DNA from 2 places in the Fusobacterium sp. DD2 genome. Region 2 is predicted to be linked to the other one. Evidence: riboswitches for the same ligand, from Rfam matches in the RefSeq annotation. Region 2 holds a riboswitch; the other holds the start of a gene.
What was found. A riboswitch is a leader RNA that binds a small molecule or an ion and turns the genes downstream of it on or off. The one in region 2 is predicted to bind S-adenosylmethionine.
Positions count from the first base shown of each region.

Region 1 (3,998 bases), on a different contig from region 2:
TCTTCTGGAGTATCTATATCTAAGAACTCCTGAGAATATGGAAAATCAACAAGAGAAACAAGTGGAGTATTTCTAATTATATTTTTTCCACCATGGTCACCTTGAAGAGCAAGAAGCTCTTCTTTTTTACTATATGGAAAGAATACAGGTGAATATCTATCTCCATTACTTGTTGGAACAGTTATATATCCATATTTTTCAAAGTTATAATAGAGTTTTGAAATAGTATCTGGTGTCAAAAAGACCTGGTCACCAGTAAAAAATACAAAACCTTTTCCTGAAGAGTTTTGAACTCCTAATTTAATACTTTCACTCTGTCCTAAATTTGCTTTGGTGTTGTGAAGATACTTACAATTATATTTTTTACAAATATTTTCAGTCCAGCTGTCCCTTCCACATACCAGTATTTCAAAAAAGTTGGCGAAATTAAGTTTATCCAATACATTTTCCAAAAGAGAAACACCATTGTATTTAAGCTTTAATTTATCCTGCCCCATTCTTCTTGAAAATCCTGAAGCCATAACAATAGCAGATACTGGGACATATTGATATATCTTATTTTCAATTATACTTCCAAGTACAAATTCAGCCGGGTAATTGATTTTTTTCAGTTCATTGCAGGTAGAAATAGCTAGGGAAAATCTCTCAATACTGTTTTCACCATCAATTCCATTAAAGAAAAGATATCTATCATTAGCAGTGGAGTTTTTAAAAAATTTAGCTTTTTTTATATATTCAGTTAAAAAATTTTGTGATACTTTGTGTGATAAATAAGTTGGATAATTTTGAGAAAATAGTTCAAATCTATGAATATTTTCTTTAGAAAGTCCTCTATCTAAAATTTCCATATTGATTACACCAATTATTTTATTTGAAATTGGTGGGATACATGGCTCATTTTCATTCCACTCTTTAAAAATTTTTTCTTTAGCTCCATCTCCCTCAATTAAAATAAAATCATACTGATTTTTGATGTTATATATCTCCTGATAGGAAACTCCAGTGAGCTTATTATCTTCTATTGAATCTCCTAAAACGAAGATATTTTTCCCCTGTCCTACAAAAGTGGAATCTTTTAAAATGAGCTTTTGAAACTGTGTATTTAAAGGTTTATATATTTTGGTAGTAGTTGTAATAAGTACCTTTCCAATTTGAGCTAATTCAGTTGCCAGAGCCATCATGAGAGAGGTTTTACCTCCAGCTCCAGTCAAAGTTATTATGTCTCCTTTTTTTATATGGAAAATCTCATACATAGATATCCCTCCCCTGCTTTTTTATATTCTATACTATAAGGATAAAATAGTCTATAAAAGAAAATAATAAAAAACATTGACAAATGAATTGAAATGAGTTATTATAACCCTAACAAAAAAATACCATCCAGAGAAACTGAGGGACTGGCCCTGAGACGTTTCAGCAACCTGCCAAGTGGTGTGGTGCTAATTCCAGACAGATGGACGTGAATAATTCTGTTGATTATCTCTATTACATCTGGTAATAGAGATTTTTTTATACAAAAATTTTGGGGAGGCATAAGATGATACAGATAAGAAAAGTAAACAAGGTATATCCTAATGGATATCATGCAGTGAAGGATGTATCCCTTACAATTGAAAAAGGTGATATTTTTGGGATTATTGGTCTTAGTGGAGCAGGAAAATCTTCACTTATAAGGCTGATAAATAGGCTTGAAGAACCTACAAGTGGGGAGATTGTAATAGATGGTGTAGAGATTACATCATTGGGAAAGAGTGAACTTTTAGAGAGAAGAAAAAAGATGGGAATGATATTTCAGCATTTTAATCTTTTATCTTCAAGAACTGTTGGAGAAAATGTAGCATTTTCACTTGAGATTGCAGGTTGGAAGAAAAAAGATATTGGGAGCAGAGTTAAGGAACTTTTAAAAGTTGTAGAACTTGAGGAGAAAATAGATTTTTACCCATCTCAGCTTTCAGGAGGTCAGAAACAAAGGGTAGCAATAGCTAGAGCCCTTGCAAATAATCCTGATATTTTACTTTCAGATGAAGCTACTTCAGCTCTTGACCCTAAAACAACTAAATCTATCTTGGACCTTATTAAGAACATTCAGAAAAAATTTGGCCTTACAGTGATAATGATAACCCATCAGATGGAGGTTATTAGAGATATCTGTAATAAAGTGGCAGTGATGTCTGACGGGAAAGTAGTAGAGATGGGAGGAGTTCACCATATATTTGCAGAGCCTAAAAGTGAGATAACAAAAGAACTTATCTCATATCTTCCAGGTACTTGTGAAAATAAGGTAAAGCTTATGAAACACAAGGATAAAAGCATAATCAGACTTAAATTTTTAGGAGATATTGCCAATGACCCTATTATTTCAAAAGCAGCTAGAACTTTTGATATAGATTTCAGTATTATTGGAGGTTCTATAGATAATCTTTCCACTATGAAAGTTGGACATCTATTTGTAGAGATTTCAGGAGATATGGACAAGCAAAAACAGGCTGTGGAATGGTTTAAAGAAGAGGCAGGAGTTATTACAGAGGTGATTTACAATGGTATTTAGTATGATATGGGAATCTACACTTGAAACTTTATACATGGTATTTTTTTCAACGCTTTTTTCTTTCTTAATTGGATTTCCAGTAGGGATATTGCTGGTTATTACAAAAGAGGGAGGAATCTTAGAAAGACCTAAACTGAATAAAATTCTTGAGTTTGTAATAAACACCTTAAGGTCTTTTCCATTTATCATTTTGATGATTCTGGTATTTCCACTTTCAAGACTTATAGTTGGAACAACAATAGGTAGTACAGCGGCAATAGTGCCACTTTCAATATCAGCAGCACCTTTTGTAGCAAGAATGGTAGAGGGAGCTTTAAATGAGGTTGATAAAGGGCTTATAGAGGCAAGTTCAAGTATGGGAGCAGATAATTTTACAATAGTGTTCAAAGTGATGATACCAGAAACAATGCCACATATTATCCACGGACTTACAGTAACTGTAATCTCACTAATTGGATTTTCAGCAATGGCTGGAACAATAGGAGCAGGTGGATTAGGAGATCTGGCAATAAGATTTGGATATCAGAGATTTAAGACAGATATAATGGTGTATTCAGTAATTGTAATTATTATTGTAGTACAGGTTATACAGACACTTGGAAATTATTTAGTAGCAAGAAGCAAAAAGAACAGATAGCAATGATATTAACTATATAAAAAAATTAAAAAGGGAGAGGATAATCATGACAAACAGAGTAAAAGCATTACTATTAGGAGCATTTTTAACACTTGGAGCAGTATCTTTTGGAGGAGAGTTAAGAGTTGGAGCAAGTCCTGTACCTCATGCAGAGATTTTAGGAATTGTAAAGGATGATTTGAAAAAAGAGGGAGTAGATTTAAAAATAGTTGATTTTACAGACTATGTTACACCAAACCTTGCACTGGCTGATAAAGAGATAGATGCAAACTATTTCCAACATATTCCATATCTTGAAAAATTTGCACAGGAAAGAGGACTAAAACTTGCAAGTGCAGGTAAGATTCATGTTGAACCACTTGGAGTTTTCTCTAAAAAATATACAAAACTTGAGGATATCCCAGAAAAAAGTGTAGTTGCAATACCAAGTGACCCATCAAATGGAGGAAGAGCACTTATTTTACTTCATAATAAGGGAATTATAACATTAAATGACCCAACTAATCTTTATGTTACTGAGTTTGATATTGTAAAAAATCCTAAAAAATTAAAATTTAAACCAATTGAAGCACCACAATTACCAAGAGTTCTTCCAGATGTAGCTGCAGCAGTGGTAAATGGAAACTATGCAATAGAAGCTGGATTTTCACCTGTAAAAGATGCACTTGCTCTTGAAGGAGAAGAGTCACCTTATGCAAATGTAATAGCTGTAAGAGCTGGAGAAGAAAATAGTGAGGATATTGTAAAACTTATAAATGCTTTAAAAAGTGAAAAAGTAAGAAAATTTATAATTGAAAAATACAATGGAGGAGT
Region 1 is NZ_JADRHM010000073.1:8,011-12,008, forward strand. It holds gene yqeC (selenium cofactor biosynthesis protein YqeC) at 1-1,253, opposite strand, end outside; SAM riboswitch class I at 1,374-1,460, shown strand; gene IX290_RS09980 (methionine ABC transporter ATP-binding protein) at 1,538-2,548, shown strand; gene IX290_RS09985 (methionine ABC transporter permease) at 2,538-3,185, shown strand; gene IX290_RS09990 (MetQ/NlpA family ABC transporter substrate-binding protein) at 3,232-3,998, shown strand, end outside.
Region 1: linked by a shared signal. The riboswitch ahead of IX290_RS09980 (methionine ABC transporter ATP-binding protein) and the one ahead of metK (methionine adenosyltransferase) in region 2 are both predicted to bind S-adenosylmethionine.

Region 2 (11,345 bases):
ATCGGTATGGCATGTGGAGCTCTTCAAGTACTAGCTAAACCAGGAATGGGTGTTGACGAAGGATTCATGATCGTATTCAACGAAATGGGAAGAGTTGAAGCTTTAGTAAATAGAAGAAAAAATAAATAGTTTTCTTTTAAAAATTAATAATAAACTTATGGGAAAGGTAGTTTATGACTACCTTTTTCCTTTAATTATGATGAGGTGAAGTAAATGACTATAAAGAAAGCTGCAAAATGTGGAACTTTAGAATCAAATGATATATTCTTAATTCTTACTCCTTCTGAAGATGGGATTGAAATAGAATTAGAAAGTACTGTAGAAAAACAGTTTGGTGACCATATCAGAGAGGTTATAAAAGCTAAACTTTTAGAACTTGGTATTGATAGCGTACAGGTACAAGCTCAAGACAAAGGAGCTCTTGACTATACTATTAGAGCTAGAATCGAAGCTGCTGTAGCTAGAAGTTTATAATATTCTATTATTCATTTTATGAGAGGTGTTTTATTGTGAAATTAAGAAGAACAATGTTATTTATGCCTGGAAATAACCCAGGGATGCTTCAAACAGCTGCTGTTTTCGGATCAGATGCTGTTATATTTGACTTAGAAGATGCTGTTGCACTTACAGAAAAAGATGCTGCAAGAGTACTTATCAGCGAAGCATTAAAAACTATGAGCTATGATGAAGTAGAAGTAGTTGTAAGAATAAATCCTTTATCTACACCTTATGCAGATAAAGACGTGGATGTTATAGCAAGACTTAAACCAGATGCTATATTACTTCCAAAAGCTTGTCCAGAAGACGTAGCAGAATTAGATAAGAGATTAACTAAAATAGAAGAAGAAATGGGATTTGAACATAACTCAATAAAAGTTCACCCATTAGTAGAAACTACTTACGGAGTAGAAAAAGTATACGAAACTATTAAAGCAAGCCCAAGAATTATCTCTGTTTTATTAGGAGGAGAAGACTTGGCTGTGGATTTAGGAGTTAAGAGAACAAAAGCATCTGATGAACTTCTATATGCAAGAACTAAAATTATAAATGCTTGTAAAGCATGTAAAGTTGATGCTATAGATACTCCATTTACAGATACAAATGACTACGATGGATTAATAGCTGACACTTTAAAAGCTAAAATGCTTGGATTTACAGGAAAATTAAGTATAAACCCAAGACAAATCGATACTATTCACAGTGTATATGCTCCATCAGCAGCAGAAATCAACCACGCTCAAAGAGTTATGGCTGCTAAAGAAGACGCTGCTAAACAAGGACTTGGAGTATTTTCACTTGATGGAAAAATGGTTGACCTTCCTATTATCAACAGAGCTATTCATACATTAGATATGGCGAAATTAATGGGACTTATTGATTAATTATTAAGGCGAGGTGTTTATAAATGAAAAACGTTCTAGGAAGAGAAGTTCCTGAGTTTATAGAAGGATACGGAAAAGTTACTCAATATAACGGGTATCTTGCAAATACAACTGGAGTTATGAAAAAGAACTACACTTTTAAAACTGTAACTCACAAAGATAATAAATTACAAAAAGATTTAGCAACTTTAATGGATAAATTACCATTAAAAGATGGAATGACAATTTCATTTCATCACCATTTAAGAAATGGAGACTATGTATTAAACTTAGTAATGGCTGAAATAGTTAAGAGAGGATACAAAGATATTACTCTTGTAGCAAGTTCAATTTTCCCATGCCATAAACCTGTAGTAGAATATATGGAAAAAGGTATTGTAACTCAAATATATGCTGGATATATGTCAGGTCCAGTTGCTCAAGCAATATCTGAGGGAAAACTTCAAAAACCAGCAGTAATGCATACACACGGTGGAAGAGCTAGAATAATGGAAACTGGAGAAGTTGAAGTTGATATAGCTTTTGTTGCAGCACCTACATGTGACGAATATGGAAACATCAACGGAGTAGATGGAAAATCAGCTTGTGGATCTTTAGGATATGCACACTCAGACGTTGAAAATGCAAAGGTTGTTGTAGCAATAACAGATAATCTTGTTCCTTTCCCTAATACAACTATTGAAATCAACCAAACTTTAATTGACCATGTATTAGTTATAGATGCTATAGGAGATCCAAAAGGAATAGTTTCTGGTACAACTCAAATTACTAAAAACCCTATTGGATTAAAAGTTGCTGACTTAACAGCTAAATTCATCGAACAATCAGGATACTTAAAAGAAGGAATGAGTTTCCAAACTGGAGCTGGAGGAATATCTCTTGCAGTTGCAGCTGAAGTTAAAAAATTAATGAAAGAGAAAAATATTGTAGGAAGTTTCGCAGCTGGAGGAATCACTGGATACATCGTTGATATGTTCAAAGAAGGATTATTCAAAGCTCTATTTGACGTACAATGTTTTGACCTTAACGCTATAAAATCAGCAAAAGAAAATGCTAACCACTTAAAAATGTCTGCATCTATGTATGCAAATGCTAACAACAAAGGTTCAGTAGTAAACAAACTTGACGTTGTTATCTTAGGTGCTACAGAAATGGATACTAACTTCAACGTTAACGTTACAACAGGATCTGACGGAGTAATCATGGGAGGATCAGGAGGACACAGTGATACTGCAGCAGGAGCTAAATTATGTATCATCGTTTCTCAATTAGTTAACGCAAGAATCTCTGTTGTTAAAGACAGAATCACAACAGTAACTACTCCAGGAGAAACTGTAGACGTTCTAGTTACTGAAAGAGGTATAGCTATCAATCCACTTAGAAAAGACTTAATTGAAAGATTTAAAAACTCAAATCTTCCAATAAAAACTATTGAAGAATTAAAAGAAATAGCTGAGTCTATGTGTGGAAAAGAAGAACCAATCAAATTTGAAGACAGAATTGTTGCTGTAGTTCAATATAGAGATGGATCTGTAGTAGACGTTGTAAGACAAATAAAAAAATAAGAAAATAATTGACAATTTTACATTTTACTGTTATAATGCTACACGTAAAATGAAATATTAAAAATCGTATTTAACCATCAAGAGAGATTGAGGGACCGGCCCTGTGACATCTCAGCAACCTGCTTTTTATGAAGTGTGGTGCTAACTCCTGATAGATGGAATATAAAATTGTTATATATTCCCTTCATCTATCAGAGGATGAAGGGATTTTTTTATGCCTTTGGAGATTTTGTGGTTAGAGCTGTTTAAAAATTAGAGGAGGAAAAAATGAAAAATTTAACTTATTTTACATCTGAATTTGTATCACCTGGACACCCTGATAAGGTTGCAGACCAAATATCAGATGCTGTATTAGATGCATGTCTTAAGGATGACCCAAGCTCAAGAGTAGCATGTGAAGTGTTCTGTACTACAGGACAAGTTATTGTTGGTGGAGAAATTACTACTTCAACTTATATAGATGTTCAAGATATTGTAAGAAGTAAAATTGCTGAAATAGGATATTCTGAAGGAATGGGATTTGATGCAAACTGTGGAGTATTATCTGCAATTCATTCTCAATCACCAGATATCGCTATGGGAGTAGATACAGGTGGAGCAGGAGACCAGGGAATAATGTTTGGTGGAGCTGTAAGAGAAACTCCAGAACTTATGCCACTTGCACTTGTATTAGCAAGAGAAATCATTGTTAGACTTACAAGACTTACTAGAAGTAATGAACTTCTATGGGCTAGACCAGATGCAAAATCTCAAGTAACACTTGCTTATGATGAATTTGGAAGAATAGATCACGTTGATACAATAGTATTATCAGTACAACATAATCCTGATGTAACTCAAGAAGAGATTAAAAAGGATGTTATAGAGAAAGTTATAGTTCCTGTTCTAGAGGCGTATGACCTTGATCCAAGCAAAGTTAACAAGTACCATATCAATCCTACTGGTAGATTCGTAATCGGAGGTCCACATGGTGATACAGGCCTTACAGGAAGAAAAATAATAGTTGATACATATGGTGGATACTTTAGACATGGTGGAGGAGCTTTTTCTGGAAAAGATCCTTCAAAAGTAGACAGATCTGCTGCATATGCTGCTAGATGGGTAGCAAAAAACATAGTTGCTGCTGACCTTGCAGATAAATGTGAAGTACAATTATCTTATGCTATTGGTGTAGTAGAACCTACTTCAATAAAAGTAGATACATTTAAAACAGGAAGAGCTAGTGAAATTGATTTAGCTAAAGCTGTTGCAAAAGTATTTGATTTAAGTCCTAGAGGAATAGAAAAAGCTCTTGAATTAAGAAGTGGAAACTTTAAATATCAAGATCTTGCAGCATTTGGACATATAGGAAGAACAGATTTAGATCTTCCATGGGAAAAATGTAACAAAGTAGAAGCTTTAAAAGAAGTTTTAGAAGAGATGAATAAATAGTTTGATATAAAAGAGAAGTTTTAATTCTGGTTAAACAGTTTTAGAACTTCTTTTTCAATTAATATAAAATAAAAATATTTTTTCAAAAAAATCATTGACATTTCTTTCAAAAAAGTGTATCCTAGTTGGTAGATATTAATAGTTGGAGGCAGAAGATGAAAACGCTTATTTTTGGAATAACTGCACAATTTAATAATAATAATAATATGTCGAGATTTGGACTTTAAGTAGTATAGGTATTCTACTTGTGGTACAAATCCTTTTTGAGATTAAAACGATTTGTACCCGACATTGTAAGTAAAGCCATTCGGGTGCAACCGAATGGCTTTTTTATTAATAGCTAAGGTTTATAAAAATATTTTATTTATAGAGGAGTGAGATTAATGGAAAAAAAGTATGACTGCAAACTAGATCTTTTCGAAACAGAGGTGGCTATTAAAAAAGTAAAAGACTTTTTTGAAAGAGCTCTAGCTTATGAACTTAACCTAACAAGAGTTTCTGCACCACTATACGTAAGAAAGTCTTCTGGATTGAACGATGATCTAAGCGGTATGGAAAGACCTGTAAAGTTTGATACACACTGGGATGCAAAGGAAGAATATCAAATAGTTCATTCACTTGCTAAATGGAAAAGAATGGCTCTAAAAAGATATGAATTTCCTGTACACACTGGACTTTATACAGATATGAACGCAATCAGAAGAGATGAGGATTTAGATAATATCCACTCTATGTATGTTGACCAATGGGACTGGGAATTAGTAATTGACAAAGCTGAAAGAACAACTAAGACTTTACAAAAAATAGTAAAGAGAATCTATGATGCTTTAAGAAAAACAGAAGAGTATGTAAATAGAGAATATCCTGTATTTTCTAAAAAATTACCTGAGGATATATATTTTATTACATCACAGGAATTAGAAGATAGATATCCAGAACTTACAGCTAAAGAAAGAGAAAATGAAATCTGCAGAGAGTATAAAGCAGTATTTATATCTCAAATTGGTAAGACTTTAAAATCTGGAGAAAAACATGATGGAAGAGCTCCTGACTATGATGACTGGGAACTAAATGGAGATATTTTAGTATGGAACCCAATACTTGAGCAAGCTTTTGAATTATCATCAATGGGAATAAGAGTAAGTGAAGAAACTCTTGCCCTTCAATTAAAACTTGCAAATAGAGAAGATAGAAAAGAATTAAAATTCCATAAAGCTCTACTTGCTAAAGAACTTCCTTATACAGTTGGAGGAGGAATTGGACAATCAAGAATCTGTATGTTCTTCCTTGAAAAACTTCATATTGGAGAAGTTCAAGCATCTTGCTGGCCAGAAGAAATGGTTGAAGAATTTGCAAAAATAGGAGCAAAATTCCTATAGGATATATAATATGGAAAAATAAAAAAGCATCTAGGGGATCTCCAGATGCTTTTTCAGTTATAAAATGTTATTTGGGAAACGAACCATATAGTAACAAACCGTCGGTAGGGTTCCGACGGTTTGCTTTTAGTTCGTTATCTAATATATAAAATATCTTGGGGAAAGATTTATATGTATGTATAATACAATGTTTTTATGTCTTTTTTGTTACAGCGAAAAGAAAAAAATTATTCTTCGCTATTTTTTTTCTCAAAGCTAATTAAGATAGGAGACCCTTCAAAACCAAATGATTCTCTGAATTTATTCTCGACATATCTAGCATATGAGAAGTGAATCAATTCTGGGTAATTACAGAATAATACAAATTTTGGTGGGGCAACTGATACCTGTACAGCATAGTTGATTTTTACAACTCTTCCTTTTCTTGTAGGTGGGTTGTTCATCATAACTATCTCTTTTAAAACGCTGTTTAGGATACCAGTAGAAATTCTCTTATTGTATTCATCAAATATCTGACTAGAGATTTCTAAAAGTCTTGTAGTTCTTTGACCAGTAAGAGCTGAAACGAATTCTACAGGTGCATAGTTTAAGAATGGAAGTTCAGCTAAAAGGCTCTCTCTCATTTTTTCCATTGTATTTGTATTTTTATCTACAAGGTCCCATTTGTTAACTACAATGATAATAGGTTTTAACTCTTCAGCAGCTATACCTGCAATTCTTTTATCCTGCTCAGTAAGTCCTTCCTGTCCATCTAGCATAAGAAGGCATACATCTGCTCTTTTAATAGTTTTGATAGCTCTCAATACAGAGTAGTATTCAAGACTCTCTTCAACTTTAGATTTTCTTCTAATACCTGCAGTGTCAATAATCATATATTTTTGATCATCATACTCTATGATTGTATCTATAGCATCTCTTGTAGTACCAGCTATATCACTTACTATTGTTCTTTCTTCTCCAGCAAGTCTGTTAACTAGAGATGATTTTCCTGCATTTGGTTTACCAATAATAGCAAGTTTTAATACATCTTCTTCCTCTTCAGGGAAATCCATTTTTTCAATTAAACCTGTAACCATATCAAGCATGTCTCCAAGGTTTACTTTGTGTTCTCCTGAGATTCCAATCAGGTGTTCAAATCCTAAAGCCCAGAATTCATAGATATCTCCCTGCTGATCAAGGTAGTTATCAATTTTATTTACACATAAAATAACTGGTTTATTTTTCTTTCTAAGAATATATGCAACCTCTTCATCAAGAGGATTTACCCCACATTTTCCATCTACTACAAATAAAATAACATCTGCTTCATTCATAGCAACTTCAGCCTGTTCTTTTATTTTAGTCATCATAAATTCGTTGTTTCTAGGTTCAAGTCCACCTGTATCAACAACTACAAATTCAGTTCCATTCCATTCAGTTTCTCTATATAATCTATCTCTTGTTACTCCAGGAGCATCGTCAACAATTGCGATTTTATCTCCTACAAGATTATTGAATAAAGTTGATTTACCAACGTTTGGTCTTCCAACTATTGCAACAATAGGTTTCATTATATAACCTCCTATTTTTTTATTTTCTTTTAAATTTTCTTTTTCTATTTTGATTTTGTTCTCTTGGGATAACTATATCCTTTTGTTTTTGTTTTCTGTTATTATCTTTCTCTACAAAGAGTTTTTTACCAGTAAATGGATCAATCTCTGTGTAATACATAAGTGTTGAGTAAGTTGAAGGTGTAGGTGTAAATACCTGAACCTGTTCAGGACTTACTTTTAGCTCTCTTGAAGCAAATCGTTTAAGATCTAACATATCTTTTTCATCACAACCAGGATGAGCTGCAATTAGATAGTAAGTTAAAAATTGCTTCATACCTAATTTGTTATTTATTTGATAAAATCTATCTTTAAATTCTTTTAAAGGAGCTTTTCCCTGTTTACCCATAAGATTTAATACTTTATCTTCAGTGTGCTCTGGAGCTATTTTCATCTGTCCAGATACATGGTCACGAACAATCTCTTCAAGATATGCCTGTCCACATTTAGTATCACTTAGAATCATATCATATCTTATACCTGAAGCTATAAATATTTTTTTGATTTTATCTATTTTTTTCAGTTTATTTAATAGATCAATCTGCTTACGATGATTTATCTTAAGAGCAGGACATTTTTCAGGGTATAAACATCTTCTATCCTGACATGCACCAAGTTTTAATTTTTTTGTACATTCAATCTGGTACATATTGGCAGTAGGACCACCTACGTCAGCAATGTATCCTTTAAACTTTGGAGCACTAGCAAGTTCCTTTACCTCTTTAATTATAGAGTCTTCACTTCTTGAAATAACTGTTCTGCCCTGATGAATAGCAATTGCACAGAAATTACACTCTCCATAACATCCTCTGTGAGTTGTTACTGAGTTACGTATTGTATCCAGTGCTCTTACCTCACCCATTTTCTTATAATAAGGATGAACATCTCTCTCAAAATCCATAGAGTATATCTCATCTAGCTCTTCAGTTGTATAATTTTCAGTAGGAGGATTTTGAATTAAAAATCTATCTCCACATTGTTGATACAATCCCTTTGCTGTAATAGGATCACAGTTGTGATAGAATGTATTAAATGCCTGTATAAATTTATATTTATCACTTTTACACTCTTCAAATGATGGGAGTCTTAAATACCCATGTTTTTCTTCCTTACCTATATAACAGATTCCTCTTATATCTTCCCATGGCTTTCCATCTCTAAGGGCCTCAGCTAGGGCTAACATTGATTTCTCTCCCATACCATAGGATATGATGTCGGCTTTGGCATCAAAGACTATAGGACGTCTTAGAGAGTTGCTCCAGTAGTCATAATGAGTAATTCTTCTTAGACTTGATTCAATTCCACTTATTACTATTGGAATTGGACTTCCTTTAAAAAATCTTTTAATTAAATTTGTATACACGATAACTGCTCTGTCAGGACGCTTATTATTTTCTCCCCCTGGAGTAAAGTCATCACTTCTTCTTTTTTTCTTAGTAGCAGTATAGTTTGCCACCATAGAGTCAACGCATCCGCCAGATATTCCCCAGTATAGTTTTGGCTCACCAAGTCTTGTTATATCAATATCACTGTCCACGTCTGGTTGGGCAATAATTCCAACTTTAAATCCATGTTTATAAAGCCATTTTCCAACTATGGCTGTTCCATTATATGAGGTATCAATATATGTATCACCAGATACAAGTATGATGTCTAGCTGTTCCCAGCCTAATTTTTTTACCTCTTCCATCGTTGTAGGTAAAAACATAATATCACCTAATCTTTTTTCTAAATTTTCTTCTTTACTACAATATATTTTACCATAAAATGCGAAATCTTCCTAAAAATAAGAATAAATAAAAGGAAAAAATATTTTCTAAAAATTATAAAAATTCACAAAATATTCTATGGTAAGCAACGAAATAACCACGTTTCTCTTCTAAAAATAAAAAAGCTATGCTGATAAGAAGCATGGCCTTATTTTTTAAAATAATTTATTTAATGCTATCATAATATGATACTTTATCTTAGTAAAATTTGCAAGTAAAATAAAAAAAGTTTAAGCATTTTAAGGAAAATATTGTATAATGTAGTAAGGGAAGTTGCTGTATATTTTTATTTAATTGTGTGTTAATTAGTGATATAAGGGAGGTAGTTTATGGATTCGAGAGAAGACGTTATGGACTTACTTCACAGACGGTTTAGAAAAGAGTTAGGTTCTCAGGAAGAGGATGACATGGACATTACAGCAAAGGACCTCAATTGTGACGATTACGTTATTGATGGAAAGCTTATAATAAAGGATGGAGTTATAGTTTCTAACTCTAAAAAATAGAACATAAATAATCTTAAGGTTTGGAGATTGATGCGTACCCCTTTTACTGGACAAACAGTAAAGGGGGTATTTTTTTATTTAAAAGAAAAAAGAGCCAAAATTGAGCTCTCTTTCCCACAAGGTTTTAATATAGGTACATCTGTACCAAATAAATTATATCATCTACTGATTAAATAATGCAATAAAAAATTTAAATATAATTTTCTAAAAAAGAATTGATTTTTGAAAAAAAGTGTACTATAATTCGTGTGACATTAAAATGTAAAAGCAATGTTTTTATTAAAACATATTAAAATTATCAAATTATATTTAATTTTAACTTAAATATGTTTGATTTAGACTAAAATAACAGACTTAAATGAAGGACTTGCAAAAAATGTGAGTTCTTTTCAATTGTGATATTTTAAGTATATATTCATCATAATGAAAACGAGGATTAATGCTATGTTGTATTGTAAACTCGTGCATATATAGTAAAAAAAAATAGTGTAGATTAATTAAAATTCCTAATTTAAAATAATTCTTATAATATTTTTTGATGTTACTATTTAATTTTCATTTTACTGGATACATATCATTTAAAAAGTTTATGGGAGGTTTTGACAATTAAGAATTTTTTTATTTTTTTGATATTATTATTTACTATATCAGTTTCAGGTTTTGCCAGGAATATTCAAGTACAGGTAGATAAGCAGTTTCAACGTGTTCAACCAGAACCAGGTTTTGATAGTGCAGCAAGGGGAATTATCAGATTTATTATAGAAAATTATAACGATCAAGATAATTATAGTTATTTTGTTTTTGAGACCCATAATAATGATATAAGTTGCACTGGATGGTTGACTAGAGCTGAATTAAAAAATCCAAATAGTTTATATTTTGATTGGCAGAATCCTTACTGTTATTTTAGACATTACATAGGAGAGTGGGAACCAGTAACTGCGATAGAATTAGTATTGGATTGTACAATTAATTGGAATAGTAGAGAAACAGATGGTTCTAATCTTAGGTGTAAATTAGGTAAACTGGGAAATGGAGAAACAATCTATATTGGAGTGCCACAACCTGATATAGAACCACAAAAAAAACTTAAGGTTATAGTTGATAAAAATATGGACTTGGGAAAAACCTTTGCAGGAGGAACATTGAGCACAAGACTTGGAGGAACAGGAACACCTGCAGAAATAACTATAGAGAGCGAAGAGGGAAATAACTTCAAGGTACATATGCCCAAGAAAGTGACAATAAAAAATACTCAGAGGAATGAGCAGACTTTAGATGTTAATCTTGGATTTAGAAATGCAAGTGAAGATGGAAGATACTCACCTTCTAAACATAGAGATGGATTTGCTTTTACCCACTTTATAATAGATGGTGTATGTAGAACTAAACCTAATGAATATGGAAAATATGAGGGGAGTTTTATTGTGAGGGTGGAGTATACAGATGAGAATTAAATATATACTTATTGTAATAAGTTTTTTATCACTGTTTGTTACAGCCTCAGGAGTAGAAAATTATGAAACTTTTGATGAGTCCTATGCAGAGATAAGATGTGGACAGTTAAGAAACAGCTTTTTCCCAATGAGATATGATGGAGAAAATGAAAAAGTGTATATTGGGATTACTGCACTTTTTTATTTTTTAGAATTATATGATGTAGAGACAGATTTAGATAAATTGACTGTTAGTTATACAGTTAAGGGAGAAAAAAAGAAGATAAA
Region 2 is NZ_JADRHM010000002.1:11,230-22,574, reverse strand. It holds gene IX290_RS00485 (methylaspartate ammonia-lyase) at 1-129, shown strand, start outside; gene citD (citrate lyase acyl carrier protein) at 214-474, shown strand; gene IX290_RS00475 (aldolase/citrate lyase family protein) at 510-1,382, shown strand; gene citF (citrate lyase subunit alpha) at 1,406-2,947, shown strand; SAM riboswitch class I at 3,019-3,109, shown strand; gene metK (methionine adenosyltransferase) at 3,215-4,378, shown strand; gene asnA (aspartate--ammonia ligase) at 4,762-5,757, shown strand; gene der (ribosome biogenesis GTPase Der) at 5,985-7,307, opposite strand; gene IX290_RS00450 (YgiQ family radical SAM protein) at 7,327-9,057, opposite strand; gene IX290_RS00445 (hypothetical protein) at 9,445-9,621, shown strand; gene IX290_RS00440 (DUF4402 domain-containing protein) at 10,248-11,078, shown strand; gene IX290_RS00435 (hypothetical protein) at 11,068-11,345, shown strand, end outside.